3 regions of the Enterobacter mori genome follow, and region 2 is predicted to be linked to each of the others. Evidence: predicted binding sites of a transcription regulator. Region 2 holds the regulator's gene; each other region holds the start of a gene.
The links. The regulator PurR, encoded in region 2, represses purine synthesis genes. The targets are predictions, from matches to a motif close to CANGCAAACGTTTGCNTG.
Positions count from the first base shown of each region.

Region 1: the regulator PurR is predicted to act here: its motif matches at 7,225-7,242, upstream of carA (glutamine-hydrolyzing carbamoyl-phosphate synthase small subunit).
Region 3: the regulator PurR is predicted to act here: its motif matches at 3,288-3,305, upstream of tusA (sulfurtransferase TusA).

Region 1 is NZ_CP104285.1:674,289-684,606, forward strand. It holds gene N2K86_RS03250 (glucose-6-phosphate isomerase family protein) at 1-525, shown strand, start outside; gene N2K86_RS03255 (PTS system mannose/fructose/sorbose family transporter subunit IID) at 553-1,371, opposite strand; gene N2K86_RS03260 (PTS mannose/fructose/sorbose/N-acetylgalactosamine transporter subunit IIC) at 1,371-2,168, opposite strand; gene N2K86_RS03265 (PTS system mannose/fructose/N-acetylgalactosamine-transporter subunit IIB) at 2,179-2,673, opposite strand; gene N2K86_RS03270 (PTS sugar transporter subunit IIA) at 2,684-3,112, opposite strand; gene N2K86_RS03275 (class I mannose-6-phosphate isomerase) at 3,115-4,857, opposite strand; gene N2K86_RS03280 (LacI family DNA-binding transcriptional regulator) at 5,045-6,052, shown strand; gene dapB (4-hydroxy-tetrahydrodipicolinate reductase) at 6,185-7,006, shown strand; gene carA (glutamine-hydrolyzing carbamoyl-phosphate synthase small subunit) at 7,461-8,609, shown strand; gene carB (carbamoyl-phosphate synthase large subunit) at 8,628-10,318, shown strand, end outside.
Region 2 is NZ_CP104285.1:1,983,172-1,993,489, forward strand. It holds gene mdtK (MdtK family multidrug efflux MATE transporter) at 1-995, opposite strand, end outside; gene N2K86_RS09475 (riboflavin synthase) at 1,223-1,864, shown strand; gene cfa (cyclopropane fatty acyl phospholipid synthase) at 1,895-3,043, opposite strand; gene punC (purine nucleoside transporter PunC) at 3,343-4,542, opposite strand; gene punR (DNA-binding transcriptional activator PunR) at 4,657-5,568, shown strand; gene purR (HTH-type transcriptional repressor PurR) at 5,587-6,612, opposite strand; gene cydH (cytochrome bd-I oxidase subunit CydH) at 6,910-6,999, shown strand; gene N2K86_RS09505 (MFS transporter) at 7,165-8,331, shown strand; gene sodB (superoxide dismutase [Fe]) at 8,368-8,949, opposite strand; gene N2K86_RS09515 (C40 family peptidase) at 9,073-9,846, opposite strand; gene grxD (monothiol glutaredoxin 4) at 10,185-10,318, shown strand, end outside.
Region 3 is NZ_CP104285.1:4,453,747-4,464,064, reverse strand. It holds gene N2K86_RS21180 (AI-2E family transporter) at 1-537, opposite strand, end outside; gene N2K86_RS21175 (MFS transporter) at 680-1,897, shown strand; gene N2K86_RS21170 (DcrB family lipoprotein) at 1,902-2,459, opposite strand; gene N2K86_RS21165 (7-cyano-7-deazaguanine/7-aminomethyl-7-deazaguanine transporter) at 2,532-3,197, opposite strand; gene tusA (sulfurtransferase TusA) at 3,365-3,607, shown strand; gene N2K86_RS21155 (TRAP transporter substrate-binding protein) at 3,797-4,768, shown strand; gene N2K86_RS21150 (TRAP transporter small permease) at 4,781-5,290, shown strand; gene N2K86_RS21145 (TRAP transporter large permease) at 5,300-6,586, shown strand; gene zntA (Zn(II)/Cd(II)/Pb(II) translocating P-type ATPase ZntA) at 6,682-8,853, opposite strand; gene N2K86_RS21135 (lysoplasmalogenase) at 8,930-9,556, opposite strand; gene N2K86_RS21130 (DUF2500 domain-containing protein) at 9,686-10,042, shown strand; gene N2K86_RS21125 (DUF1145 family protein) at 10,103-10,318, opposite strand, start outside.

The DNA of each region.
Region 1 (10,318 bases), 1.3 Mb from region 2:
ACGCTTGGCGATGAGCCGGTCCGCAGCCAGGGACATGTGCACCGTATTAGCCAGCACAGCGGATGGTCACCGCCTGAGCTGTATGAAATCTGGCAGGGTAAAGCGATTATCTACATGCAGGAGTATGTGGACGACGATCCGGGACGTTGTTTTGCGGTGCTCGCGGGGCCGGGTGAAAAGGTACTGGTCCCTCCCGGATGGGGTCATGCGACGATTTCGGCCTCGCCCAATGAGCCGCTGACGTTCGGCGCGTGGTGCGATCGGGAATATGGCTTTGAGTATGATGCCATTCGGGCGCGAAAAGGGATGGCGTGGTATCCCATGGTGCAGGGAGATCATATCGTCTGGCAGCAGAATAAACACTACCGACCGGGGCGACTACAGATGATTACGCCGCGCAGTTATTCGGAATTTGGTATTACGGATGCGCCTGTTTATCAGCAGTTTATCGACGATCCGGAGCGGTTTCAGTTTATCTCGCGTCCAGATAAAGCGGCAGGACGATGGGCTCACTTCCATCCATAAAGAAACCGGGGCAATGCCCCGGTTTTCTTATCCTGCAAACAAACCGGACGCCACGCCAAGCGCTGCCAGTATAAGCAGCAAGACCATGGCTTTTACCGGCGACACGCCGCGTTTTGCCATCAGATACCAGATCCCCAGCACCACCGCCAGCGGAAGCAGCTGCGGGAAAATGCCGTCCAGCATTTGCTGAACGTGAATGTTAACCCCATCCCGGGTGATGAACTCCAGCCCGGTGCCGAGCTTCACGTAGCTGGCCGCCACGCCGCCCATGACGAATACACCCAGTAGCGATAGCGCTTCCCGTAGCCGGGTAGATTTGCTGCTGACCAACATCTCCACGGAGCCTGAACCCATCTGGTAGCCCTTCAGAAACAGGAACCAGGATCCCGGGATAATAATCGCCAGCCAGGCGACGGTATAGAACAGCGGGCCGAGGATATTTCCGCCTGCCGCCAGCGCCATTCCAATGCTGAGGAGGATCGGAATGAGCATTCCGGGGATCATTGAATCACCGATCCCGGCGATTGGCCCCATCAGGCCTACCTTCAGGGTGTTTATGGTTTCACCGTCAATCGGCTCGCCGTTGGCTTTTTTCTCCTCCAGCCCCAGCGCCATACCGTTAACGATCGCGCCAATCTGTGGCTCCGTATTGTAGAACGACGCGTGACGGCGCAGCATCTCGGTACGCTGAGCCGCGTCGGGATAGAGCTTTTTTGCTACCGGCAGCATGCTCAGGCAAAAGCCGAAGGATTCCAGGCGTTCAAAGCTCATTGAGGAGAGGTTATGCATCATCCACGCCCGCCAGCAGCGGCGCAGATCCTTACGGGTGAGTTTACGTTCTTCCATCAGAATTCATCCTCGTCGTCAGGGACAGGTGCTGAAGCCACGGCCTGCGGCGCCTCGGGTTTATAGTTGTAATGAATCAGTGCCAGCAGGGCGCCCACGATCACCAGCGCAACCATATTGAGTTTCAGAAACACGATGCAGACGAAACCCACCAGGAAGTAGATGAGCATGCTATAGCTTTTGATGATCTGCTTAAGCAGGATGGCAATACCGACGGCGGGCAAAATGCCGCCCAGCACGTTCATGGTGGAGAGGACGATGTGCGGCAGGCTGTCCATAAAACTGCTAATGTACTGCGCGCCGAAAAAGACGGCGATAAAGGTAGGTACAAAGCGCAGCAAAAAATTCATTGCCTGCGGCCAGATGGCGCTGTTCAGGTAGATCCCGCGCTCGTCGCCGTTCTCCAGCGCGACATCCGCACGATGGTTCCAGAAGGAGTTCAGCACCATCATCGCATTGAAGAGAATGGTTCCGGCGATCCCAATAGTCGCCGCCAGCGCGACGGCGACCTCAGGCCCTTTGCCGGAAAGTATCCCTAGCGCAATGGCCGGATAAGCCACAAAGTTCAAATCTGCTGGCATTGAGCCGCCGGGCGTTACCATTGCGATATACACCGCCTGCACCGCTACGCCAATCATGATCCCGGTTTTGATATCGCCCAGGATCAGGCCAACCAGCATCCCGGAAATGAGCGGTCGGGAGATGAGATACCAGCCGCCCGTTAGCCCTAAAAGCCACGGGCTACTGAGTGCGCCCAGATAACACAGCAGGCCAATTAAAGCCGCTTCGATAATCATGATCTGCTCCTTATTTCAGCTTTTGTCTGGCATCCTGCCAGGTATAAAAACTGGCATCGGGCACCAGACGGAATTCAATCGCGTGTCCCTGCCCGGTCAGCCACTCGAACGCCGCAGCTTCATCGTGGGTTACCGATTGATTCGGGCCGATGGTTGTCGTGTTAGCCCGGGCGCTCATTGGCCCCACGTTAATTTTCCCGTTGCTGTTTTTCAGGCTAATGCCCGCCTGCTCAATGCGCTGCAGCGTGATCGGCGATTTGCCAATCACGAAATAGCGCTTCTCGCTGGCAATCACTTTTGGCAGTTTTTCGATCGCGGTTGTCGTATCGAACAGCCACACTTTGGTATCTGATACGGCCCCTTTCATGACCGACGATAGCAGCGGATCGGCCGCAACGGCATCGTCAATGGCAACGATGCCGTCGCAGGGCAGCTCCCTGGCCCAGCGTGTAATGAGCTGCCCGTGGATCACGCGGTCGTCAATGCGTACAAAAGAAATACTCATATGCGGCTCCTCAAAAATCGTCTGTCTGTGCAGTATCTGCCGGTTTCGCCTGTACCAGCGTCGGCAGAGTAAGTTCGATAATGTGTGCGGCAGCCTGATGAACATCTCGTGCCATCATCACCTCGTCGGTTTGCAGCAGCATCGGGAAGTTGACTCCAGCCACCACGGCAATCGGCGGCTGCGTATGTGGGTTAAACGCGGCCTCACAGGCCACGTTCCACGGCGTGCCGCTTTGCATATCGCACAGCACCAGCACGCCGTCAGCGTTGACGCTTGCTGCATCCAGCGTGGCGCTAAAATCCTGTCGGAAGCCTTCTATTCCCGCCTGTTCGGTCAGGCAAACGGCGTGTACGTCAGGGAGGTCGCCGTACACCATCCGGCCGCTCTCCAGCAGTGCGGCGGCTAATGGACCGTGAGTCGCGACAATAAAATGAATCATCGTTAGCTCCTTACCCAGGCTTTGATCGTCGCCAGAGGGCAGCCGGAAGCGCTGGCTGACGGTGAAATGCGATATTCACCTACGCTGGCCGGAATGATGAACGTTTCGGCGTAATGGACGGTAAACGGCTCAAATGCACCAGTTGGGCTGTCGACAATTGCTTCGTCGCCCTCAACCAGATTCAGCACATTCACGCCGCCAGCGGTGTGGTGTATAACGGGCTCGCTAAACCAGTGGCGGCGGGTTTCGATAAATTCACGCTCGTGCAGCCCAGTGCGCTCTTCGCGCCAGCCGTTTCCCTCCGCGACAGGTTCAAACTGATTCACCAGATGCTGATGTACCCACTGGGTGTCGCGCTGCCAGTCGATCACCTTTTCACCGTGCGCCAGATGTACCGGGCGCGGCAGGCCGTCCAGCCCCAGGCGGCCCCAGTCCCACAGTTTGAAGGTGAAGATATACGGCGTAGCGCTGATCTCCAGCACCATGGTTCCCGCGCCGGAGCAGTGCACCGTCCCGGCAGGGATCAGAAAATGGTCGTGCTTTTTCGCCGGGATCTGATTAACGAAGCGTTCGTCATCAAACGGTTTTTCACCGCGACCCGCGCGCCTGAGATCGTCCATCATGGCATCAGGGTCGATGCCGGTTTTGGTTCCCAGATAGACCACGGCACCCGGCTCGGCTTCCAGGATGTAATAGCTCTCATCCTGGGTATAGTGCATGCCAAACTGCTGCTGGATGTACTCGGTAATGGGGTGGACCTGGAAGCTCAGATTCTGGCCGCCCATGGTGTCGAGGAAGTCAAAGCGGATCGGGAACTCCGCGCCGAAACGCGCGTGAACTTTCTCGCCCAGCAGAGCACGAGGCTCAAGCAGGACCAGATCCTGAGAGGGGATCTCGATCCGCACTGCGCCAAAACGCAGTAACAGGCTGTTCTCCTCGGGCACGCAGTCAAAACACCATGCGTAATTGGGGGCAGAGGGATCGAGATCGAATTGCTGTTTCATCCACTGGCCGCCCCAGACGCCGGGATCGAAAAAGGGCGTCACGCGGAAAGGCCGGGTGGTCGTCTTCTTCAGCCCGGCCCGCAGGGCTTCGCCGCTGACCATCGCGGGCTGGTTCGTCTGGGTTGTATCCAGTAAAAAATCGGTGCGCCTGAGCAGCGGCGTTTTGTGACGATCGAAGACGCGCCATTCAACAAAAAAGGCGCGCTTGTAGCGACGAAGCATATCTTCCTGCTGATTCTCTGCGCCCCAGTTCCCCATCTCACCGCTGCGCATCCGCTGCTGGATCTCCCAGCGCGGCAGATCGGCATACACCAGCACATCACCCGGATGAACAAGCGTCGCTCCGGGTCCGTAGATCACAACCAGCCCTCCGGAACACTGGTTCACCCGATCCTGCAGCGCCTTCAGACGCGCGGAATCGAAAAACTCCCCAAGCTGGTGGCAGGAGAGTACGCCAAAGACGCGATCGTCGGTGAGGTTGCGTGCCAGCATCTCATGGATGGCACGCTCATCCCGTCGCGCCTGTTCGGCATTGATCGCCAGCGTCGGGCGTAGCCGCGGCAGTACGTTCTCTTCAAGCTCGGCCATGCGCACGCCCGGATAGCAATCAATCACCAGCACCGTGCGGCTGCGCTGTCGGGTTTTTGCCTCAAGAATGCGGGTAATCGCCTCCCAGCCTTGCCAGGCGCTGTCGTCATAACCCTGTATCGCCACCGTGGGGAATTTGTCGTAGGTTGTCATTGTATCCTCCGTAATCATTTTTTAAGGTTATTCGATTAACCGAATTTGAGAAGAGTGGTTAACGCGATTAACCCGCCATAAATGCGAATGTAATCCGGATGGGCAGCGGTAATGTGAAGAATCTCACAGGGAAAAATGCAGAAAATGGGTTATTCGATTAACCTGTGGTGATGATGAAGGAGACAACATGACGGGAATTACACTGGCCGATGTTGCGAAACGCGCTGGCGTGTCAACGGCGACGGTCTCTATGGTGCTCTGCAACAAAGGCCGCATTTCGCAAAGCACGCGCGAACGCGTACTTAAGGCGCTGGATGAGTCCGGCTATGTCTATAACCAGACGGCGGCCAATTTACGGAACCGCAGCAGTAACCAGGTCGGGTTGCTCTTGCACGATATTACCAACCCTTTTTACGGGGAGATGACGGCAGGGCTAAGTCATGAAATGGAGCGCCATGAGCTAATGCTTTTTCTGGCGAATAGCGAGGAATCGGCAGAGCGGCAGCAAAAATTTGTTGATTCACTGATGCGTAATAACGTCGGCGGTATGGTGCTGTGTGCGGCTCGCGAAACGCCACAGGCCTTTTTTGAGGGCCTGAAGCGGCGCAGTATTCCGGCTATCATGGTTGTGCGGCCGCTGAACGATCCGGATTTTGATTTTGTCGGAACGGATAACTTCTTAGGCACGCAGATGGCGACGGAGCATCTGCTCAGAATGGGCCATCGCCAGATTGCGTTCATCGGGGGGAGCCAGAATTCGGGATCCCGGGCTCAGCGTATCGGGGGCTTTACCAGCAAGCTTCTGGAGTACGGCGTGACGCCGAATCCTGCCTGGATCAGAACCTCTCACGCCAGCCAAAGCGACGGCGCGCGCGTGGCGGAGGCGTTACTTCTCGAGCATCCACGCATCAGCGCTGCGATTTGCTATCAGGATATTGTGGCGCTGGGGATGATGCAAAGCCTGCGCAAGATGGGCCGTGAGCCGGGGCGTGATTTTGCGCTGGTCGGTTTCGATGATATTACCGAAGCGGCTCTGGTACAGCCCGCATTGACCACCGTATCGGTGGCGGCGAAAGAGATTGGTCGTAAGGCGGGGGAGTTACTTTACAGCCGCATACAGGGCAACGACGAACCCGCTAAACGGATCATCCTGCCGCCTGCGCTGGTGATTCGGGAATCATGCGGTTTTCGCTGACGATCATGTCTTTCACTGATATCTCTGCCTGTTTATCATTAAATTCTAATTATCGGCGTTTTCTGTGGCAGCCTCTGCAAAGGCTGGTTAATCTGAAAACGATTTACATCATTTTAACGTAAGAGAATAACTATGCATGATGCACAGATCCGCGTCGCCATTGCGGGCGCGGGTGGACGTATGGGCCGTCAGCTGATTCAGGCGGCACTTCAGATGGATGGCGTAGCGCTTGGTGCGGCCCTGGAGCGTGAAGGTTCTTCACTTCTGGGGACCGATGCCGGTGAGCTGGCGGGTGCAGGCCACACGGGCGTTACCGTGCAGAGCAGTCTGGATGCGGTAAAAGATGACTTTGATGTGTTCATCGATTTTACCCGCCCGGAAGGGACGCTCACGCATCTGGCGTTTTGTCGCCAGCACGGCAAGGGGATGGTGATTGGGACCACCGGTTTTGACGACGCGGGTAAACAAGCCATTCAGGAGGCATCTAACGAGATTGCGATCGTCTTTGCTGCCAACTTTAGCGTAGGCGTTAACGTGATGCTGAAGCTGCTGGAAAAGGCGGCGAAAGTGATGGGCGACTATACCGACATTGAAATTGTTGAAGCGCATCACCGCTATAAAGTCGACGCGCCATCAGGCACAGCGCTGGCAATGGGCGAAGCGATTGCTTATGCAATGGATAAAGACTTAAAAGACATCGCGGTATATTCTCGCGAAGGTCATACGGGCGAACGCGTTCCGGGAACCATTGGCTTCGCAACTGTGCGAGCAGGCGATATCGTCGGTGAACATACCGCGATGTTCGCCGATATTGGCGAACGCGTAGAGATCACGCATAAGGCATCTAGCCGAATGACATTTGCAAATGGCGCAGTGCGCTCCGCGTTGTGGTTGAAAGACAAGCGTAATGGTCTTTTTGATATGCGAGATGTGCTCGATCTCAACAATTTGTAAGCATTATTACCCATCGTGATGTGGTTATTGCAGTCGTAATGCATTGATTGCATAGGGCAATGATTTATTGCCCTTTTATTTTATCTTCTTGGTGAGTGTTATGCTGTTAAAGCTTTAAAACAATATCTCTTCTTCCTGTTTTACGTTGCGTAATTGTAAATTTTGACCATGTGGTCCACTTTTAATTGCCTCGCGCACGAAATTACCATTAAACTTAGCGCGCAAGCGTTTTCCAGAATGATTTACCTGCGCTTTTTGCCCGTTAAATCGTATTTCAGCCGCCAGGCTCGTAAAAGAATAAATAAAATATCCGTTTTGAGTTGACTTTTACCCACCAAATCCCCAGAATGCCGCCGTTTGCCAAAAATCCGCTGGCAACACATTTGCATTGATTTATGACATGGTTGTGAATTAATATGCAAATAAAGTGAGTGAATATTCTCTGGAGGGTGTTTTGATTAAGTCAGCGCTATTGGTTCTGGAAGACGGAACCCAGTTTATCGGTCGGGCCATAGGGGCAACGGGTTCGGCGGTTGGGGAAGTCGTTTTCAATACTTCAATGACCGGTTATCAAGAAATCCTCACTGATCCTTCCTATTCTCGCCAAATCGTTACTCTTACTTATCCTCATATCGGCAATGTCGGCACCAATGCGGCTGACGAAGAATCCTCTCAGGTACATGCGCAAGGCCTGGTCATTCGCGACCTGCCGTTGATTGCCAGCAACTTCCGCAATACCGAAGACCTCTCTTCTTACCTGAAGCGCCATAACATCGTGGCGATTGCCGATATCGATACCCGTAAGTTAACGCGCCTGCTGCGCGAGAAGGGTGCACAAAACGGCTGCATCATCGCGGGTGATAACCTCGATGCGACGCTGGCGCTGGAAAAAGCAAAAGCCTTCCCGGGCCTAAACGGCATGGACCTGGCGAAAGAAGTGACTACCGCTGAAGCCTACAGCTGGACGCAGGGTAGCTGGACGCTCGAAGGCGACCTGCCGGAAGCGAAAAAAGAGAGCGAGCTGCCGTTGCACGTGGTGGCCTACGATTTCGGCGCCAAGCGCAACATCCTGCGCATGCTGGTTGACCGCGGCTGCCGCCTGACGGTGGTTCCGGCGAAAACGTCTGCCGAAGACGTGCTGAAGATGAATCCGGACGGTATTTTCCTGTCCAACGGTCCTGGCGACCCGGCGCCGTGCGATTACGCCATCGCCGCCATTAAGTCCTTCCTGGAAACCGACATCCCGGTATTCGGCATCTGCCTCGGCCATCAGCTGCTGGCGCTGGCGAGCGGAGCGAACACCGTTAAGATGAAGTTCGGCCACCACGGTGGTAACCACCCGGTGAAAGATATCGATAACAACACGGTGATGATCACCGCGCAGAACCACGGCTTTGCCGTCGATGAAGCCTCAATGCCGGCTAACCTGCGCGTGACCCATAAGTCGCTGTTCGATGGCACCCTGCAGGGGATTCACCGCACCGATAAGCCAGCATTCAGCTTCCAGGGTCACCCTGAAGCCAGCCCGGGCCCACATGACGCCGCGCCGCTGTTCGATCACTTCATCGAACTTATCGAGCAATACCGTAAGACCGCTAAATAATCAGGAGCCGAGAAGACCATGCCAAAACGTACAGACATAAAAAGCATCCTGATCCTTGGCGCTGGCCCGATCGTGATCGGCCAGGCCTGCGAATTCGACTACTCCGGCGCTCAGGCATGTAAAGCCCTGCGCGAAGAGGGTTACCGCGTCATCCTGGTGAACTCTAACCCGGCCACCATCATGACCGACCCGGAAATGGCCGATGCGACCTACATCGAGCCGATTCACTGGGAAGTGGTGCGTAAAATTATCGAGAAAGAGCGTCCGGACGCGGTGCTGCCAACGATGGGCGGCCAGACGGCGCTGAACTGTGCGCTGGAGCTGGAGCGTCAGGGCGTGCTGGCGGAGTTCGGCGTGACCATGATTGGCGCGACCGCCGACGCGATTGATAAAGCAGAAGACCGTCGCCGCTTCGACGTGGCGATGAAGAAAATCGGCCTCGACACCGCGCGTTCCGGTATCGCACACAATATGGAAGAAGCGCTGGCCGTCGCGGCCGACGTGGGCTATCCGTGCATCATCCGTCCATCCTTTACCATGGGCGGCACCGGCGGCGGTATCGCCTACAACCGCGAAGAGTTCGAAGAGATTTGCGAGCGCGGTCTGGATCTCTCCCCAACCAAAGAGCTGCTGATTGATGAATCGCTTATTGGCTGGAAAGAGTACGAGATGGAAGTGGTGCGTGATAAAAACGACAACTGCATCATCGTCTGCTCCATCGAAAACTTCGATGCGATGGGTATCCACACCGGTGACTCCATCACCGTTGCGCCAGCCCAGACGCTGACCGACAAAGAGTATCAAATCATGCGTAACGCCTCGATGGCGGTACTGCGTGAAATCGGCGTGGAAACCGGCGGTTCTAACGTGCAGTTCTCCGTGAACCCGAAAACCGGCCGTCTGATTGTTATCGAAATGAACCCGCGCGTGTCCCGTTCCTCCGCGCTGGCCTCTAAAGCGACCGGCTTCCCGATTGCCAAAGTGGCGGCGAAGCTGGCGGTGGGTTACACCCTCGACGAACTGATGAACGACATCACCGGCGGCCGCACGCCAGCGTCCTTCGAGCCGTCTATCGACTACGTTGTCACCAAAATTCCTCGCTTCAACTTCGAGAAATTTGCAGGCGCGAACGACCGTCTGACCACCCAGATGAAATCAGTGGGTGAAGTGATGGCGATTGGCCGCACGCAGCAGGAATCCCTGCAGAAAGCGCTGCGTGGCCTCGAAGTGGGCGCGACCGGCTTTGACCCGAAAGTGAGCCTCGACGACCCGGAAGCGCTGACCAAAATCCGCCGCGAGCTGAAAGACGCGGGCGCTGAGCGTATCTGGTACATCGCCGATGCCTTCCGTGCGGGCCTGTCTGTCGACGGCGTGTTCAACCTGACCAACATCGACCGCTGGTTCCTGGTGCAGATTGAAGAGCTGGTGCGTCTGGAAGAGCAGGTCGCTGAGCTGGGCATCACCGGCCTGGACGCTGACTTCCTGCGCGTGCTGAAGCGTAAAGGCTTCGCCGATGCGCGTCTGGCTAAGCTGGCGGGCGTGCGTGAAGCGGAAATCCGCAAGCTGCGCGACCAGTACGACCTGCACCCGGTCTACAAGCGCGTGGACACCTGTGCCGCGGAGTTCTCGACCGATACCGCGTACATGTACTCCACCTATGAAGACGAGTGCGAAGCGAACCCATCCGTTGACCGCGACAAGATTATGGT
Region 2 (10,318 bases):
AAGAGCGCCGTACAAACGGCCATGCACACACCGACGCCCAGCCCGGTTCGGGCGGCCGTTTGCGCATCCAGCGTTGAACCCTGGCCCAGACGGAAGCCTACGCGAATCGTCACCGCCGCGGCCAGCGACATCGGCAGGACGAACATCAGGGAACTGAAGTTCAGCGCAATCTGGTGTCCGGCTACATCAATAATGCCCAGCGGGGAAACCAGCAGAGCCACAACGGCAAACAGGGTCACTTCGAAGAACAGCGCCAGTGCAATCGGCAACCCTAGCTGCACCAGACGTTTCATGATGCTCCAGTCCGGGGTGCTAAATCTGTTCTCGTTGCGAATATCGCGCATGGAACGGGCGCGTTTTACAAAGATGACCATTGAGAAGAACATCACCCAGTAAACGGCTGCAGTCGCCACGCCGCACCCGACGCCACCAAGCTCCGGCATGCCGAAGTGGCCGTAAATAAAGATGTAGTTCACCGGAATATTCACCAGCAGACCGATAAAGCCCATCACCATACCGGGCTTGGTTTTTGCCAGACCTTCACACTGGTTACGTGCGACCTGGAAAAAGAGGTAGCCAGGCGCGCCCCAGAGCAGGGCGCGCAGATAGCCCACGGCTTTATCGGCTAAAGCCGGGTCGATGTTATGCATCGCGCGGATAATATGCCCCGCGTTCCAGAGCACCACCATAATCAGCACGGAGACAAAGCCAGCCAGCCAGAAGCCCTGACGAACCTGATGAGCAATACGCTCGCGTCGTCCCGAGCCGTTTAGCTGAGCAATAACCGGCGTGAGTGCCAGCAGCAGGCCATGACCAAAGAGAATGGCCGGCAGCCAGATCGAGGTGCCAATTGCAACGGCGGCCATATCGGTGGCGCTGTAGCCACCCGCCATTACCGTATCCACAAATCCCATTGCGGTCTGGGCCACTTGCGCGACGATCACCGGTATTGCCAGTGCCAATAACTGACGCGCTTCAATCATGTACTTCTGCACGTGAACACCTTTTGTATTGTTGTTATATGAGAGACTAAAAAAGCCGCCGAAACGGGCAGCAAGAAGAAAATGCAGGGGGATAGCCAGCTATTGTAGCGGGGTTTATCTAATTATCTAGTGAAAAAATCGCCAGAAAATGCGCTCCGCTGGCAACCTGTTTTTCCAACTGTTATTGTGGAGGGATTAAACGGTGTCACCACCGTCCGGAAAAAACAGGAGTTGTAAGCATGTTTACTGGCATTGTGCAGGGCACCGCCAAAGTGGTGTCTATTGATGAAAAACCCAATTTCCGTACTCACGTGGTTGAGCTGCCGGAATATATGCTCGACGGCATAGAGACCGGCGCCTCGATTGCACATAACGGCTGCTGCCTGACGGTGACCGAAATTAACGGTAACCAGATTAGCTTTGATTTAATGAAAGAGACGCTGCGTATCACCAACCTGGGTGAACTGGTGGTGGGGGATACCGTCAACGTTGAGCGCGCGGCGAAGTTCAGCGACGAGATCGGCGGCCATCTGATGTCGGGACACATCATGACCACCGCCGAGGTCGCAAAAATTGTTACCTCGGAAAATAACCGTCAAATCTGGTTTAAAGTTCAGGATCCGGCATTAATGAAATACATCCTGTATAAAGGATTTATTGGTATTGATGGGATTAGTTTGACGGTCGGAGAAGTGACGCCGACGCGCTTTTGCGTGCATTTAATACCCGAGACGCTGCAGCGCACAACGCTGGGCGCAAAAAAACTGGGGCATCGCGTGAATATCGAAATCGATCCGCAAACTCAGGCGGTAGTGGATACCGTTGAACGTGTCCTGGCGGCAAAAGAGGCGGCGATAATAAAAGCCGTTGAGGAAGAATAAAAAACAACCCCGGATATCCGGGGTTATTTTTTAGCGTGCGACACGTAATCCGTGTTCAATGCCGCGACTGAAAACAACCTGCCAGAGCTGAATATCCCGCGCACGGAAAGCACCCGCACAGGCATTCAGATAATAGCTAAACATGCGTTTGAACCGTTCGGAATAGTTGTCTGCAATCTCGGGCCAGGCTTCCTGAAAACGTGAGTGCCATGCCATCAATGTGGTGTCGTAATCCGCGCCGAAGTTATGCCAGTCTTCAACAATGAAGTGGGACTCGCTGGCGTTAGCAATCTGGCGCACGGACGGTAAACAGCCATTCGGAAAGATGTATTTATTGATCCACGGGTCCACGTTATTGTCGGTGCGCTTAGAACCTATGGTATGGAGCAGGAAAATACCGTCAGGCTTCAGGTTTCGGTCGGCAACGTCAAAATAGGTTCTGTAGTTTTTCGGACCCACGTGCTCGAACATGCCAACGGAAACGATGCGGTCGAACTGTTCGTTCAGGTCGCGGTAGTCCTGAAGTCGAATATCTACATCCAGATCCTGGCAACGTGTCTGAGCCATTTTTTGTTGTTCAGCTGAAATCGTCACGCCCACAACGCTGGCACCGTAATGCTTCGCCATGAAATACGCCAGACCGCCCCAGCCGCAGCCGATATCAAGCACGCGCATACCCGGTTTTAGCTGCAGTTTCTCGCAGATTAGACGCAGTTTATCTTGCTGCGCCTCTTCAAGCGTTGTGGCCTTTTTCCAGTAGCCGCAGGAATATTGCATTAAGGGATCCAGCATACGGCTGAACAGGTCATTACCAAGATCGTAGTGCTCTTTACCGACGATCCATGCCCGCTTTTTACTCTGCAGATTGAACAGGCGGGCGGAGGCGATACGCAGCGTGTCTTTGAAGTGGCGGGGGAGCTGATTTTCAAGACCGGCGCGTAATACGCTGGAGAAAAACATGTCCAGCCGTTCACACTCCCACCAGCCGTCCATATAGCTTTCGCCGAGACCTAACGATCCCTCTTGCAAGACGCGTTTAAAAAAATCGGGATGTTTGACCTGCGGATCGGCGGGGGAGGACCCATTAATCGTGATGCCCGCACGTCCCAACAGTTCACTGACGATCCGGGACCAGTTATCGTCCGGAACGCTGACTTCTTCTATACACGATGAACTCATAGCTTCTCCATCACCTTGCTGTGATCAGAACCTTAAAACAGCGTAGACGCTTTTTTGGGTTTGTGAGAAGTCTCACGGTAAATGCCCGCGAGGCTAATATCCGACGTAGAACAGAGGAAGGGAGATAACCCTTGCCGAAAAGCCTTCCATGGTAAAACGGGAGCACTCCGGCTCCCGTTAACACTTAATATTTATCGTATTTCATCGAACCAAATTTAGTATAGGCCTCAAAATTTGGTGATTCAATAGAAAATTCTTAGCAACCTAATCACTGTGTCTTAACATAATTTCTGGCGCGATTATGCGTGCGACGTTTCTACCTGCTGACGCGCATTCTGCTCGCGCTGTGCGGAAAGCTGCATACGGTAGCCAAAGGCAGCCAGCGCAACGGTCACCAGCATCACACTGGTGGTCGTCAGGAGCGGCGTGGAAATCAACGCAGAGACCACCAGACTTGCCAGGAAGCACAGACCCAGCTGTAACGTGTTCTGCAGCGCGGCGGCGCGTCCCGTCGCCTGTGGGAACGGACGTAACGCCTGCGCGACTACGATTGGGTAAATAGCACCGTTAGCGACGGCCATGACGCAGAACGGAATCAAAATTTCTGTCAGGCCCGTACCCGGAATAAACCCGACGGCCCAGGTGCCGAAAACGCTTAACGCGAACAACACCAGTAGCCAGGGCAGCATCTGCTGGCCTTCCCACTTCTGCAGCGCTGCGCGACAGCCGTAGCCGCCGACCAGGAAAGCAATGGTCTGTGGAACATAACTCAGGCCGATTGCCGCCGGGCTGTATCCCATATCGTGCAGAATGAACGGCGAGCCAGTCAGCCACGCGAAGAAACTGGCGGAACAGGCCGCGTAAATCAGGACGTTACCGCGATACGCTTTTGAACGCAGCAGCGAGGCAAAGGTAATCGGCTTCGCGTCAGGATGCGTCTCTTTTTTATGCGCAGGCTTGAGGAAAAACGCAGGCAGCATCAATACCAGCGTGATGGCAAAGAGCGTAGCGAAAATCGCCTGCCAGTCGAAATGGGCCAGGATCCAGCTTCCGAGCAAAGGTGCAAGGGCAGGCGAGAGACCGACCAGCGGCATAATGGTGGCGAAAATTCGGTTAGTGCGTGATGCCGGGTAATAATCGGTCACCAGCGCCTGCCAGGTCACCGCTGCAGCACAGACGCCAACGGCCTGAATGAATCGCAGTACCAGCAGCCAGGTGGCATCGCGTACCCACAGCATGCCCAGACAGCCCACGGCAAAAATAGCCAGACCCAGCAGCAGCACCGGTTTACGACCAAAGCGGTCGGAGAGTGGTCCCCAGAGCAGTTGCGCGAAGGCAAAACCGGCGAGGAACAGGCTCAGGCTGGCGCTGATAGCGGCTGCGGGGGTTTGCAGATCTTCCTGCATCGCGGCAAATGCCGGCAGATACATGTCGGTCGCTAAAAAGCCCAGCACGCTTAAGCCGCCGAGCCAGACCAAAAATCCTTTCCTGGGTTGCATTATTTTATTCTCCTGAGGAGGCAGGTGTACGTTGGCGCAGAGTGTAGGGAGTGCAAAGCGGCTTGTGAAACGCTAATATTTGCTGAGTGCATTCAAATTTTTTGCAGGCAGAACATGTGGTCAGATTATTCTCTTGAAGTTGTCGATGCTGTTGCCCGTAACGGCAGTTTCACCGGTGCCGCGCAGGAGTTACACCGCGTACCCTCGGCCATCAGTTACACCGTGCGTCAGCTGGAAGAGTGGCTGGCGGTTCCGCTGTTCGAGCGGCGTCATCGCGACGTGGAATTAACGCCCGCAGGCGCGTGGTTTTTAAAGGAAGGGCGTTCTGTCATCAAAAAAATGCAGATCACCCGCGAGCAGTGTCAGCAGATCGCTAACGGCTGGCGAGGCCATCTCTCCATCGCGGTGGACAATATCGTCAAGCCGGAACGGACCCGGCAAATGATCGTGGATTTCTATCGTCATTTTTCTGATGTCGAACTACGTGTCTCCCAGGAGGTGTTCAACGGCGTCTGGGATGCGCTGGCGGATGGCAGGGTGGAGATGGCGATTGGGGCAACGCAGGCGATCCCCGTCGGGGGACGCTATGCGTTTCGCGATATGGGGATGCTGAGCTGGACCTGCGTTGTCGCCAGCGATCATCCGCTGGCGGCAATGGAAGGCCCTCTCAGCGATGACACGCTGCGCAACTGGCCGTCGCTGGTGCTGGAAGATACCTCGCGCTCGCTGCCCAAGCGCATCACCTGGCTCCTGGACAACCAGCGTCGCGTGGTGGCTCCTGACTGGGAATCGTCGGCAACCTGTCTTTCTGCGGGGCTGTGCGTGGCGATGGTGCCCGTTCACTTCGCGCGACCGCGCATCGATACCGGGGAGTGGAAAGCGCTGACGCTGGAAAATCCGTTCCCGGATGCGGCCTGCTGTCTGACCTGGCAGCAAAACGACGTATCGCCTGCGATGGCCTGGCTGCTGGATTATCTGGGAGACAGTGAAACCTTGAATCGGGAGTGGCTACGGGAGCCAGCATAACTGGCCCCCGGAATGCGATTAACGGCGATAGTCGCGGAACGGACCGTCCGCCACGGAGCGGCGCTCGATGAGGCGCGGGTGAACTTCAATCGACTGGGATTCTTCACGCTTGTTGACGATCCTGTCCATCAGCATGTTGAAAGCCGTTTCGCCCAGCGAGTCTTTTGGCTGGTGAATGGTGGTCAGCGCCGGGGTGAAGAAGCGCGCGTTACGCACGTTGTCATACCCGATCACGGAAATATCCTGCGGCACCCGCAGGCCCAGCTCGTCGGCGGCGCAGAGCGCGCCCATCGCCATAATATCGCCGCCACAGAAAACAGCCGTCGGGCGATGCGGTTGGGAGACAATCTGTTGCATTGCACGGTAACCCGATTCCGGCTCAAAGTCGCCCTGAACAATCCAGTTTTCCGGCACGGTGATCAGCGCCTCTTCCATTGCCTTCATAAACCCGGCCAGACGGCCCGCACCGGTGTTGCGTTCCAGCGGACCCGGGATCACGCCAATCTCGCGGTGACCGCGTTCGATCAGATAACGACCGGCCATATAGCCGCCTTCAAAGGCATTATCGATAACGGAATCGGTGAAGTCGGCGCGCGCTTCACCCCAGTCCATGACCACCATCGGAATGTGGCGATACTCTTCCAGCATGGACAGCACGGATTCCGGGTACTCGGAACACATTACCAGCAGGCCATCGACGCGCTTTTGCGCCATCATCGACAGGTAGGCGCGCTGCTTCTCGATGCTGTTCCACGCGTTGCCCAGAATCAGGGTATAGCCTTTCTGGAAGCAGTTTTTCTCAACCGCTTCGATGATCTCGGCAAAATAGGCCGCTTCACTGCTGGTTGCCAGCAAGCCAATCGACTTGGTGTGATTCACCTTCAGGCTGCGCGCAACCGCACTTGGGGAGTAATGTAACTCCTTGATCGCCGCCCAGACGGCGTTGCGCGTCTCTTCCGCGACGAAGCGGGTTTTGTTAATTACATGTGATACGGTTGTAGTGGAAACGTTTGCGCGTTTTGCTACGTCTTTTATTGTTGCCATTCAATGTCACTCCAGACCATATCCTAAACTCCTGAAAAACTTGAAGGTAAACGTTTGCCTTCTCTCACCCTTATTACGCAATCTTGAGTTGCGACACGCCGGGAAAACGACACAGGACGTCAGGAGGGGATCAATGGCCGGTACGCTAATAAATTTAGCGTGGAATTTTGTCCTATCTTGATGAAAAGGGGAAGAGCTAAAGTGGATATCAGTTTAAATCCAGGAAGATTTTTGACGTAAACTATGTAAAAATGAGCAAACTCACTTTTCGTGGGGTGATTAAAAGGAGAAAAATTGATGAGTTCCGATCTGAAGTTTTCGCTGGTGACCACCTTTATCGTGCTGGCATTGATTGTTGCCGGTGGTTTGACGGCTGCGCTGCACTGATTTACGCGGGGGGAGAGTCCTCTCCCTCCTCATTTTCTTCCGATTGTTACCTCTCTGGCAAAAATCTTTTGCCAAAATGTTAACTTCTCAAATTTTGTGATTGATGTCATGCTTTTGACTTCTTAGTTCTGTGTCGCGTGATGACACGGCATCCGGAGTTGACTCATGAAAATCAATTTTCCTCTGCTGGCCCTGGCGATTGGCGCCTTTGGGATTGGCACTACTGAATTCTCCCCGATGGGGTTACTGCCTGTTATCGCACGGGGCGTGGACGTCTCTATTCCTGCGGCCGGGATGTTAATCAGCGCCTATGCCATCGGCGTGATGGTCGGGGCCCCACTGATGACGCTGCTGCTGTCGCACCGCGCGCGTCGCAATGCGCTGATATTTCTGATGGCGATCTTTACGCTGGGCAACGTGCTCTCCGCAATTGCGCCGGATTACACCACTTTGATGCTGTCGCGTATTCTGACCAGCCTGAACCACGGCGCATTTTTCGGTCTGGGCTCGGTTGTTGCGGCAAGTGTGGTTCCGAAGCACAAGCAGGCCAGCGCGGTGGCGACCATGTTTATGGGGCTGACTATCGCCAACATAGGCGGTGTGCCTGCGGCCACCTGGCTGGGTGAAGTGATTGGCTGGCGAATGTCTTTCCTGGCGACAGCAGGGCTGGGCGTGGTGGCGATGGTGGCGCTGTTCTTCTCCTTACCGAAAGGGAGCGCCGGTGAACGTCCTGACGTACGTAAAGAGCTGTCGGTGCTGATGCGTCCTCAGGTGCTTTCCGCGCTGCTGACCACGGTGCTGGGGGCCGGTGCGATGTTTACCCTCTACACCTATATCTCACCGGTGCTGCACGATATCACCCACGCGACGCCGATCTTTATTACCGCGATGCTGGTGCTGATTGGCGTGGGGTTCTCTATCGGAAACTATCTGGGCGGGAAACTGGCCGATCGTTCGGTGAGCGGTACGTTGAAAGGCTTTTTAACCCTGCTGATTGTCATCATGATTGCGATCCCGTGGCTGGCACGCAACGAATGGGGTGCTGCGATCGCGATGGTCGTGTGGGGCGCTGCCACCTTTGCCGTGGTACCCCCGCTTCAGATGAGGGTGATGCGTGTCGCCCATGAAGCGCCAGGTCTCTCTTCTTCCGTGAATATCGGTGCGTTTAACCTGGGTAACGCGCTGGGGGCGGCAGCGGGCGGGGCGGTGATTTCCGGTGGTCTGGGATACAGTTTTGTGCCGGTAATGGGGGCAATTATTGCCGCTCTCGGCCTGCTGTTAGTGCTGATGTCCGGTCGTAAACAGCCAGAAGCCGCCTGCGCGGCGGAATAAGCAAAAGCGCAGAAGGGTGAACCCTTCTGCGTTCTCTTACGCGGCGAAGTTCTTCGCCACAAAGTCCCAGTTAGCCAGTGCCCAGAAGTGCTCCAGATAGTTAGGACGCGCGTTACGGTAATCAATGTAGTAAGCGTGTTCCCATACGTCCACGGTCATCAGCGGTTTAGCGCTGGTGGTCAGCGGGGTGCCCGCATTAGAGGTGGAAACGATAGCCAGTTTTCCATCCGCTTCTTTTACCAGCCACGTCCAGCCGGAACCGAAGTTTTTGATGGCCGCATCGGTAAACTTCGCTTTGAAGTCCGCGAAGCTGCCAAAAGCGGCGTTAATGGCGGTCGCCAGTTCACCGGTAGGTTCACCACCGGCATTTGGCGCCAGGCAGTGCCAGTAGAAGGTGTGGTTCCACACTTGAGCCGCGTTGTTGAACACGCCACCTTCTGAGCTACGGACGATCTCTTCCAGCGTTTTGCCTTCGAAATCGGTACCTTTGATCAGGTTGTTCAGATTGGTGACATAGGTTTGATGATGTTTGCCGTAATGGTACTCCAGCGTTTCCGCAGAAATGTGTGGCGCCAGGGCGTCTTTTGCATACGGTAGTGCAGGTAATTCGAACGACATTGCTTCTCTCCTTATTTTATTTGTATGTTGCCAATAACCCTACAGACAACAGGGAAAGGATAGCAAATTGAAAGGGTATGCAAAAGAGGAACTTACCCTGCCACGCGTGCGGCAGGGCAGGGGTTAGCGAATGGTTTTTGGCGTCATCACACGGCGCGCGCCAACGTAATGGCGCACCCAGTAGTCTTCACTGAGAGAGGTAATCTGGATGTCCTGGCCGCTGCGCGGTGACTGAATGAATTTTCCGTTACCGACATAGACCCCGACATGGTCAGCCGTGCCGCGTCCCTGGGTACGGAAGAACACGAGGTCACCGTTCTCCAGTTCACCACGATTGACCGGTGCGGCGTCGCGCAGGTGGTACATTTCATTTGCGGTACGCGGAATACGGAATTTCACCAGGTCTTTATAAGCGTAATAGACCAGGCCACTGCAATCGAAACCCGTTCGCGGAGAAGTGCCACCCCAGTGATAGGGTTTACCAATTTGCCCCATTAATTTATTCATCGCCGTTTTTTGCGCTTTCTGCATACGGACTTTATGCACTTCGGCTAATTTCGTGACTTTCGTGCACTTCGCTTTGTGACCTTTACGCGTAGTGCATTTTTCTGTTACGAGGCTGGCGGCCGTTTGCGAGGCTTTACGTCGGGTAGAATGTGCGGTGTGGGCTGGGGCTGTTTTCGTCTTGCTGGAGGCGGTCTTTTTGGTCGTTGTGGGTGTTTTTTTCTTTACGGTCTTGCTGGTGGTTTTTTTCTTACGTTCTGTGGACTTAACCAGATGCGTTTTTTGTACAGCAGAATGCCGCGCCTGTTCAGAGGCGTTCGCCGCTGGCGTGAAAGTGAGTGATGTAAACAGTAAAGCACAGAGCGTGATCGAGATTTTATTTATCCGCGCCACTGGGCAGTCCCCTGATTAATGCAGGCCATCAATAATACCCGCGTATGATTTACAAAGCCTGTCGATTCTAATCCATAAAAACCCGAGAAGTTAATAGCATTTTTCATTCTAAAATCATGTTTCGTTAGCAAGTGCAAAAAAATTCATCGTTCTGTCGCACTATTGTTCACTCCCTAAGCAAAACCGTACTGCAAACAGGGATAAGCGTCATTTGCAATGCATCTTTTAGCGTTAACCGTTAAAATAGTAAGACGTGACAAAAATGTTATTTTCCGATGTCTGTCTGAACCGCTACAATGTCAGACGAATGCCGTAACAGAAGTTAAAGGAAGCAAGACATGAGCACCACTATTGAAAAAATTCAGCAACAAATCGCTGAAAACCCGATTCTCCTGTACATGAAAGGTTCTCCGAAGCTGCCAAGCTGCGGTTTCTCCGCACAAGCGGTTCAGGCGTTATCTGCCTGTGGTGA
Region 3 (10,318 bases), 2.3 Mb from region 2:
CGGATTGTTCAGTGCAAAGCGCAGTTTGTAGGGCACGTGGCGAACTTCGAACAGCATAAACACCACCGTCATCACCAGCAGCAGAATGCTGGCCATCGCACCGGAAAGACCGGTCATCAGCGTGGTGGCGTAGGTCATCACCTTCTCTGAATCCATCCGGCGCAGCATCCGTTCTGGCGAAATATGCAGGTTGATAAACGGCATCATCTCCTGCAAATCAACCAGCTTGCGGGTCAGTGCTTTGTTGTATTGCGGCAGCATGGTCGAGAATTCACTCAGGGAGGCTGCCAGCACGCCAAACAGCGCCGTGAGAACGATCAGCATGACGATGACGACGATAGTAATCGCCACCGGACGGCTGACGCCGCGGCGTAAAAACCAGGTCACCAGCGGGTTGAGCACAATGGCAAAAAAGAGCGCCAGCAACAGCTGAACGATGATATCAGCCGCAGCGTGGATACCTGCCAGGATCACGACCAGACAGGCGAGTTTTAACAAAATGTGAAGTCCTGCTTTATCGGGCGGGCTGGCTGTCATACGAATTCCTTTTTCGGGGGGCTTGTTTATTGTAGTGCGCCGGATCCCCTTCGTCTGGGGTGTTACTCTGAAAGTCACTGCTGATTTTCATCTCTCTTCATGGTAATAGTGAAACACTGTTGCAAAAATCCAGGTTAAACCCATGCCCGAACCTTCCGCCGAACCGGCACTGAGCGGAGTGCGCCTCAATCTGCGCATTGTTTCTGTTGTGATTTTTAACTTCGCCAGCTATCTGACGATTGGCCTGCCGCTGGCGATCCTGCCGGGCTACGTTCACGACGTAATGGGCTTTAGCGCCTTCTGGGCCGGGCTGGTCATTAGCCTGCAATACTTCGCGACGCTGATAAGCCGTCCGCACGCGGGACGCTACGCCGATCTGTTTGGGCCGAAGAGCATTGTCGTCGTGGGGCTGTGTGGCTGCTTTCTGAGCGGGCTGGGTTACTTTCTGGCGGCCACCGCCAGCCAGTGGCCGCTGGTCAGTCTGGTGCTGCTGTGCCTGGGCCGCGTGATTCTGGGGATCGGGCAAAGCCTGGCGGGTACCGGGTCAACGCTCTGGGGCGTGGGCGTCGTCGGCGCATCGCACATCGGACGGGTGATCTCCTGGAACGGGATTGTCACCTACGGCGCCATGGCGATTGGCGCGCCGCTTGGCGTGGTGTGCTACGCCTGGGGCGGGCTGTACGGCCTGTCCCTCACCATTATGGCGGTCGCGCTGCTGGCGATCCTGCTGGCGCTGCCGCGCCCGAAAGTGAAAGCCAGCAAGGGCAAGCCGCTGCCGTTTCGCGCGGTGCTGGGGCGCGTCTGGCCCTACGGCATGGCGCTGGCGCTGGCCACCACTGGCTTTGGTGTGATCGCCACCTTCATCACCCTGTTTTACGACGCCAAAGGCTGGGACGGCGCGGCCTTTGCCTTAACCCTGTTTAGCTGTGCGTTTGTCGGCGCGCGTCTGCTCTTCCCGAACGGCATTAACCGTCTGGGCGGGCTGAATGTAGCGATGATCTGCTTTGCGGTCGAAATCGTCGGGCTGTTGCTGACCGGGATCGCCGCTGCGCCGTGGATGGCGAAAATCGGCGTCTTTCTCGCGGGGGCGGGCTTCTCACTGGTCTTCCCGGCGCTGGGCGTGGTGGCGGTGAAAGCCGTGCCGCAGCAAAATCAGGGGGCCGCGCTCGCCACCTATACGGTGTTTATGGATATGTCGCTGGGGATCACCGGGCCGCTGGCAGGGCTGGTGATGGCCTGGGCTGGCGTGCCGGTTATCTATCTGGCGGCGGCAGGACTGGTGGTGCTGGCGCTGATGCTGACGTGGCGGCTAAAAAAATGGCCCCCGGAGCACGCACCGGAGGCCACGTCATCCTCGTGAAAGATTACTGAATCACGAGGGTGTTAATGATGTTTTCTGCGGCAGTCTGCGCTTTCTGCTGGTCTTCCGCAGGCAGCGTGATCTGCAGGGTCAGCAGTTTGTTATCGACTTTACCCAGCACCACGGAAGAGTAAGCGGTCTGGCCTTTCGCAGAGATAATGCTGTCCAACTGTTGCAGCGTGTGGCCTTTGAGTTCGATAGACTTATTGGTCACCACCTGAAGCTGCGGGTCACGGCTACGCTGCTGATCTTCCAGACGTTTGGACAACACGCTCAGCTCTTCAGTGGTGTCGTCACCCACAATCACAATCACCGCTTTCTGACCGGTTGCGTCGGAATACACGTGCATGTTGTTCGCCTGGGTACCCAGCTTGCCGCTCTGATCGGTCATATCCGCAGGCAGAGAGAAACTGAGTTTTCCGTCCAGCAGGCTTACCGGCTGCCCGGTTGCGTTGCTCTCTGCGGACGCGCCCTGTGCAGGCGTTTTGGTATCGCTGTTATCACAGGCTGCAAGGCCAACAACCAGCAGGCCAATCCCGACATATTTAACCAGATTGCGCATTGACTTCTTCCTTTCGATAAACGGCCATAACGGCTCATTCGCTCATCTTATCACAACTGATAAAGCGAACCTTTAACCTGCCTGCAATGCGGTGATTTCAGATTTATCTGCCAGCCTTCTCAGCAGCATATTCAGCAGCACGCCGTACATCGGCAGGAAGAACACAATGCTGATAAGCACCTTGAAGCAGTAATCCACCAGCGCGATTTCCATCCAGTGTTCGGCCATAAAAGCATCCGGGCTGCGCCAGAAGGCGATGAAGAAGAAGGCCAGCGTATCGCTCACGTTACCGAACAGCGTGGAGGCCGTCGGCGCCATCCACCAGCGGTGATTTTGACGCAGGCGGTTAAACACGTGAACGTCGAGGATCTGCCCCAGCGCGTAGGCCATAAAGCTGGCGGCGGCGATACGGGCGACAAAGAGGTTGAAGTGCGTCAGCGCCTCAAAGCCCTGCCAGCTTCCCATGTAGAACAGGGAAGAGATCACATACGACACGAACAGCGCCGGGAGCATCACCGCAAAAATGATGCGACGCGCCAGCGGTGCGCCAAAGATTCGCACGGTCAGATCGGTGGCGAGGAAAATAAACGGAAAACTGAACGCGCCCCAGGTGGTATGGAAACCAAAAATGGAGATCGGGAGCTGCACCAGATAGTTGCTGGAGGTGATCACCAGCAGATGAAAAAGCGAAAGCCAGAACAACGCTTTTACGCGCTGCGATTGAGAAAACTGCGTCATATTGTGACCTTTTTATACGTTGGGGTGAGGGAACCCAATAAAAACCGCCGCATGATACTGCTTTGACGGGACTTTGCAATGGCTAATTTTCACGCAACCGTTAACCTGGTTTGCATTGGCGGCAACCGGGCGTAAACTACAGCCGTTTTATTTTGATCGAGAAGACCATGACCGACCTGTTTTCCAGCCCAGACCACACCCTTGACGCCCAGGGCCTCCGCTGCCCGGAGCCGGTAATGATGGTGCGCAAAACCGTGCGCAATATGCAGACCGGCGAAACGCTGCTGATCATCGCTGACGATCCGGCCACTACCCGCGATATCCCCGGCTTTTGTACCTTTATGGAGCATGAGCTGGTGGCGCAAGAAACGGACGCGCTGCCGTACCGGTATGTGATTCGTAAGGGTTGAGTGCGGCCTGATGCCCTCACCCTGACCCTCTCCCACGGGGAGAGGGAAAAACTTTCTAAACCATCGTTTCAAATTTTCGCGCTTTTGTGAGGCGCTTCACCTCCGCTTTTCCAGCCGTAGTCTAATTTTTAAGCGTATAAAAATAAAACGCCGTTTTAACGCTTATCTCACTACCCTGGAGTTGACCCGATGAAAACGACCCTCAAGCCGTTACTGGCCGCGCTGTGTCTGTCTGCTTTTGCCTGCACCGTTTCTGCTCAAACCATCAAAGCTGCCGATGTTCATCCCGAAGGCTACCCGAACGTGGTGGCGGTTCAGCACATGGGTGAAAAACTCAAACAGCAAACCGACGGCAAGCTGGAGATCAAAGTCTTCCCCGGCGGCGTACTCGGGGATGAAAAGCAGATGATTGAGCAGGCGCAGATGGGTGCCATCGACATGATCCGCGTCTCAATGGCACCAGTTGCCGCCATCCTGCCGGATATCGAAGTCTTCACGCTTCCGTACGTGTTTCGCGATGAAGACCACATGCACAAGGTGATCGACGGGGATATCGGCAAGCAGATCGGCGACAAGCTGACCGCGAACCCAAAATCACGCCTGGTCTTCCTCGGCTGGATGGATTCCGGTACCCGCAACCTGATCACCAAAGAGCCGATCGTTAAACCGGAAGACCTGAAAGGGAAGAAGATCCGCGTGCAGGGTAGCCCGGTGGCGCTCGCCACGCTGAAAGACATGGGGGCGAACTCGGTCGCGATGGGCGTGAGCGAAGTCTACAGCGGCATGCAGACCGGCGTGATCGACGGCGCGGAGAACAACCCGCCAACCTTTATCGCCCACAACTACATGCCGGTCGCCAAAAACTATACCCTCAGCGGCCACTTCATCACTCCGGAAATGATCCTCTACTCAAAAGTGAAATGGGACAAGCTTAGCGCCGACGAACAGCAAAAGATACTGACTCTGGCCCGCGAAGCGCAGTTCGAGCAGCGCAAGCTCTGGCAGGCCTATAACGACCAGGCACTGGCGAAAATGAAGGCGGGTGGGGTGCAGTTCCACGACATCGACAAAACGGTGTTTATCAAAGCCACAGAGCCGGTGCGCGCCCAGTATGGCGACAAGCATCAGGATCTGATGAAAGCCATCGCTGACGTCCAGTAAAACGGAGTACGTATGTCCGAACTCTACCTGAAGTGGATGGACCGTCTATACCTGCTCGCCATGACCGTGGCGGGTATCTCGCTGCTGGTGATGACGATAGTGATCCCGATTGGCATCTTCTCGCGCTACGCGCTCAACCGCGGGGAGTCCTGGCCGGAGCCGATCGCCATTATCTGCATGGTGACCTTTACCTTTATTGGTGCGGCGGTGGGGTATCGCGCCGGGTCGCACATCGCGGTAAACATGCTCACCGACCGGCTGCCCGAGGCGCTGAAAAACCTCTGCGCCCGCGTGGTCGACCTGCTGATGCTGCTGATCTCCGCCCTGATGTTCTGGTACAGCCTCTGGCTGTGCGTCGACCTCTGGGAACAGCCGGTCGCGGAATTCCCGCTCCTGACCTCTGGCGAAAGCTATCTGCCGCTGCCGGTCGGATCGGCGATTCTGATCCTGTTTGTTGTTGAACGCCTGCTGTTTGGCTCGCAGGAAAACCGTCCCGTCGTGCTCATCGGCAACCACAGTTAGGGGTGAACAATGGATGCATTCGTTTTGTTATTCACCCTCGCCATTCTGCTGGCGCTGGGGATGCCGGTGGCTTTCGCCGTCGGGTTAAGCGCCGTGGCGGGGGCGTTGTGGATTGATCTGCCGCTGGAGGCGCTGATGATCCAGATCACCAGCGGGGTGAACAAGTTTACCCTGCTGGCGATCCCGTTCTTCATCCTCGCCGGGGCGATCATGGCGGAAGGGGGCATTGCCCGACGGCTGGTGAATTTCGCCTACGTGTTTGTTGGTTTTATTCGCGGGGGGCTGTCGCTGGTGAACATTGTCGCCTCAACGTTCTTCGGCGCGATTTCCGGCTCGTCGGTGGCAGATACGGCCTCTATCGGCAGCGTGATGATCCCGGAGATGGAGAAGAAAGGTTACCCGCGCGAATATGCGGCGGCGGTGACGGCCAGCGGTTCCGTGCAGGCGATTCTGATCCCGCCCAGCCACAACTCGGTCATTTACTCGCTGGCCGCGGGGGGGACGGTTTCTATTGCCACGCTGTTTATCGCGGGCGTGCTGCCGGGACTGCTGCTGGGCGTGAGCCTGATGGTGCTCTGTCTATGCTTCGCCCGCAAGCGCGGCTATCCGAAAGGGGACAAAATCCCTTTCTGGCAGGCGCTGAAAATCATGCTGGATGCCCTGTGGGGGCTGATGACGGTCGTGATCATCCTCGGCGGGATATTGTCCGGCATCTTCACGGCAACCGAATCCGCCGCCGTGGCCTGCCTGTGGGCGTTCTTCGTCACCATGTTCATCTACCGCGATTATAAGTGGAGCGAACTGCCGAAGCTGCTGTGCCGGACGGTGAAAACCGTCACCATCGTGATGATTTTGATTGGCTTTGCGGCGGCATTTGGTGCGGTGATGACCTACATGCAGCTCCCGACCCGCATCACCGAGTTCTTCACCTCGCTCTCCGATAACAAGTACGTGATCCTGATGTACCTCAACATCATGTTGCTGCTGATTGGCACGCTGATGGACATGGCGCCGATCATCCTGATCCTGACCCCGGTGCTGCTGCCGGTGACCAATTCGCTGGGGATCGACCCGGTGCATTTCGGGATGATCATGATGGTGAACCTGGGGATCGGGCTGATCACCCCGCCTGTCGGGTCGGTGCTGTTTGTGGCGAGCGCGGTGAGTAAGCAGAAGATTGAAACCGTGGTGCGCGCCATGCTGCCGTTTTACGGCATGCTTCTGGTAGTGCTGGGGATGGTGACGTACATTCCGGCGATTTCATTATGGTTGCCGAGGGTGTTAGGGATGCAGTGACGCCGTTTTTTTTGCCGGGTGGCGGCTGCGCCTTACCCGGCCTACGGTTTGGAGATGTTGTAGGCCCGGTAAGGCGCAGCCGCCACCGGGCGTTTTTACCGGCGGCGCAGCAGCCGCAGCGCGTTCGCCGTCACCAGCACCGTTGCACCCGTATCCGCCAGCACCGCCAGCCAGAGGCCGGTCATGCCGAGCAGGGTGGTCACGAGGAATATCCCTTTCAGCCCCAGCGCAATGCCGATGTTCTGGCGGATGTTGGCCCGCGTCGCCCGCGCCAGGCCAATCATCTGCACCAGCCCGGTCAGGCGGTTGTGGGTCAGCGCCGCATCCGCCGTCTCCAGCGCCACGTCGGTTCCGCTGCCCATTGCAATGCCGATGGTGGAAGCCTTCATCGCAGGCGCATCGTTAATGCCGTCACCGACCATCGCCAGCGGGGCGAATGCGTTCAGTTCCGTGACCGCGCTGACTTTATCCGCGGGCAGCAATCCGGCCTTAAATTCCAGCCCCAGTTCACCGGCAATTGCCGCCGCCGCACGCGGATTATCGCCGGTCAGGATCACGCCCTGTACGCCAAGCTGATGCAGCGCCGTCACGGCCTCTTTGGCGTCATCGCGCAGGGTGTCGCGCAGTGCCAGCATCCCTTTCGCGACGCCGTCCTGCATGACGGTCACGACAGTTTGTCCGGTCTGTTCTAACGCCTCAACCTCTGGGGTAGAAGACTTGCCCGCCGCGACAATCAGCACCTTTTTACCGTCAACGGTGGCCTCAATCCCCGACCCAACCAGCGCCCGCTGTGCCGTTGACGCCTGAATAGTCAGCCCGCGCGACTGCGCTTCACGCACAATCGCCTGCGCGAGCGGGTGAGTGGAACCTTGCTCAACGGCGGCAGCCAGCGTAAGCAGTTCGTCTTCACTGATGTCCTGCGGATACACGCCGGTGACCTGCGGCTTGCCGACGGTCAGCGTGCCGGTTTTATCGAACGCGATATGCTGAACCTGGCTCAGCTGCTCCAGCGCCGCGCCGCCCTTAATCAGCGCGCCGCGACGTGCCGCCGCTGCCAGCCCGGAGGTAATCGCCGCAGGCGTGGAGATCACCAGCGCGCAGGGGCAGCCGATCAGCAGCAGCGTCAGGCCTTTATAAAGCCAGCCTTCCCACGGCGCGCCGAAGAACAGCGGTGGAACCACCGTAACCATCAGGGCAACCAGCATGATGGCGGGCGTGTAAATCCGGCTGAAGCGGTCGATAAAACGCTCTACTGGCGCGCGGCGCTCTTCAGCCTCTTCAATCAGTTTCAGGATACGGTCAATGGCGCTGTCGCCGGGTTCAGAAAGCACGTTAAGCTGCACCAGACGGTCGACGCTGGTGGCGCCAGCAGGCACTTTTTCACCTGCCGCGCGTTCTACCGGAATGGATTCCCCGGTCAGGGCGCTCTCGTCGAAGCTGGCGGTGGCGGTAACAAGCGCACCATCGGCGGGTAAACGACCACCCGCGGCGACTTCAATCACGTCTCCGGGACGCAGAGTATTAATCGCCACCGTTTCGCGATTGCCGTTATTTACCCGTGTGGCGGTTTCAGGTTTCAGCGCCATCAGCGCGCTGACTCCTTTACGCGCCCGGCTGGCCGCCCAGCCCTCGAGCCGTTCGCCGATCAGGAACAGCAGCAGCACCATCGCCGCTTCCGCCGTCGCGCCGATGAACAGCGCGCCGATAGCTGCCACGCTCATCAGCGTTTCAATGGCAAACCAGCTGCCGCTTTTCATCAGGCGCAGCGCCTGGCGGGCAATCGGGAACAGCCCGACCAGCGTGGTGGCGATAAACGCCAGATTGCCGAGCGGGTGGTCAATCTGCTCCAGCCCCCAGCTCAGGGCCATCATGATGATGAGCGAAATGAGCGGCAGGTTTTCTTTCAGGGAGGAGGTTTTTTCAACGGGGGCCGTTTCGCTACGCAAGGTATAACCCGCCTTGCTGACGGCGGCTTCCACCTGTTTGCTTACGTCGCTTTCGGCGCTGACCAGCAGTTTTTCGGTGGCGAACAGCACCTGGACGCGGCTGACGCCCGGCACCTGCTTGACGGCGTTTTCGACTTTACGCGCGCAGGCCGCGCAGTCCATGCCGTTGACGACCCAGCTGTAGCGATTGCCGCTTTCAGGCAGCATTTCAGTTTGCGTTTCGCACGCCCCCTCGCAGCAGCAGTCGTCTTTCGGCGGAACCGGGCTGAGCTTAAGTGCCGAGAATTGTGGAACTTTTTTAGACGTTTCTGGAGTCGACATGGCAGTCTCCGGTAATGATAATTTTCTCATTAACCGCAGCATACACTCTGGAGTCGACTCCAGAGTCAAGACTTATTTAAATATACAGCGAACGCACGATCAGGAAGTGCCCGGCAAAGTAGCAGGCAGCGGCAATCGCGTTATCCGCACGGAAGCGGCGACGATAGTGGCTGCCCAGCCAGACGATATTCCCGATGAGCAACAGCGCCGCGCCGAAGAAGGCGGACATCGCCTGAGACGTCGGACGGAAGAACCACAGCTCGCCTGCCAGCCACACCATCACCAGCGTCATGGCGATAAAGGTACAGACCGGCAAACGCATCTCTTCCAGACGCGACCAGATCACCGCAATCAGCAGCGCGCCTATCACCAGCAGCACCAGCGGCAGCGGCCAGAAGAAGGAGAGCGTCATCTGGCTGGCAAAGTAGATGGTGTAAAGCAGATGTGACAGGAAGAACGCACCGACGGCATAGAGCAGGCGCTGACGGGGGAGCAGAGTCAGCGCATCGCCTATCAGGGACGCACACAGCCCGGCGAGGACCAGATAGCTGACGGCGTTGAACATCGGCGCTTGCCAGGCTAACAGCAGCAGGAGCAGCAGCGTGACGGGTTTAAAAAGCCAGCGCTGCCAGGTAGGGCCACGATACGACGCATCGACAAAAAGCCATGCGGACAAACAGACGGCGATAAATGACCAAAGCATATTAACTCCCTGTATCTGTTGAGGCTGAATAATCAGTTTCTGATCCAGTGTAGTGACGCGGGCGGGCGTTTGGCAATGACGGGGAAGGCAAGGTATCCTGAATTCCGCATAATCTGATGGGATTTTTCAATGAGCAAGATGCCGCTGTTTTTCATTATCGTGGTGGCGATTATCGTCATTGCCGCCTCGTTTCGTTTCGTGCAGCAGCGCCGCGAGAAGGCGGATAACGACGCCGCGCCGCTGATGCAAAAGCGCGTGGTGGTGACGAACAAGCGTGAGAAGACGATTAACGATCGCCGCTCGCGCCAGCAGCAGGTGACACCTGCGGGCACAGCAATGCGCTATGAAGCGAGCTTTAAGCCGGAAACGGGCGGGCTGGAGGTGACCTTCCGCCTGGAGGCGCAGCAGTACCATCAGCTGACGGTGGGAGAGAAAGGAACGCTGAGCTACAAAGGGTCGCGGTTCGAAGGTTTTACGCCTGAATAAGGCGCGATCGGTTCCCTCTCCCTGTGGGAGAGGGTTAGGGTGAGGGCAACAGGCCGCACCTTACTTCTTCACCTGCGCCTTAAACTTCTTCATCCACACCAGCAGCTCAAACACGCCGAAAATAAATACGCGCAGCTGCTGCCAGCCCGTCATCTGCGGGCCGTCTTTCGGCAGGCCGTTCTTCAGCATCACCATCTGCAGGGCGTGCATAAACGACGTGAAAATCAGCGCCACGTTAACGAAAATGTTCATCGGGCGCGGGAACGGGTGCACCAG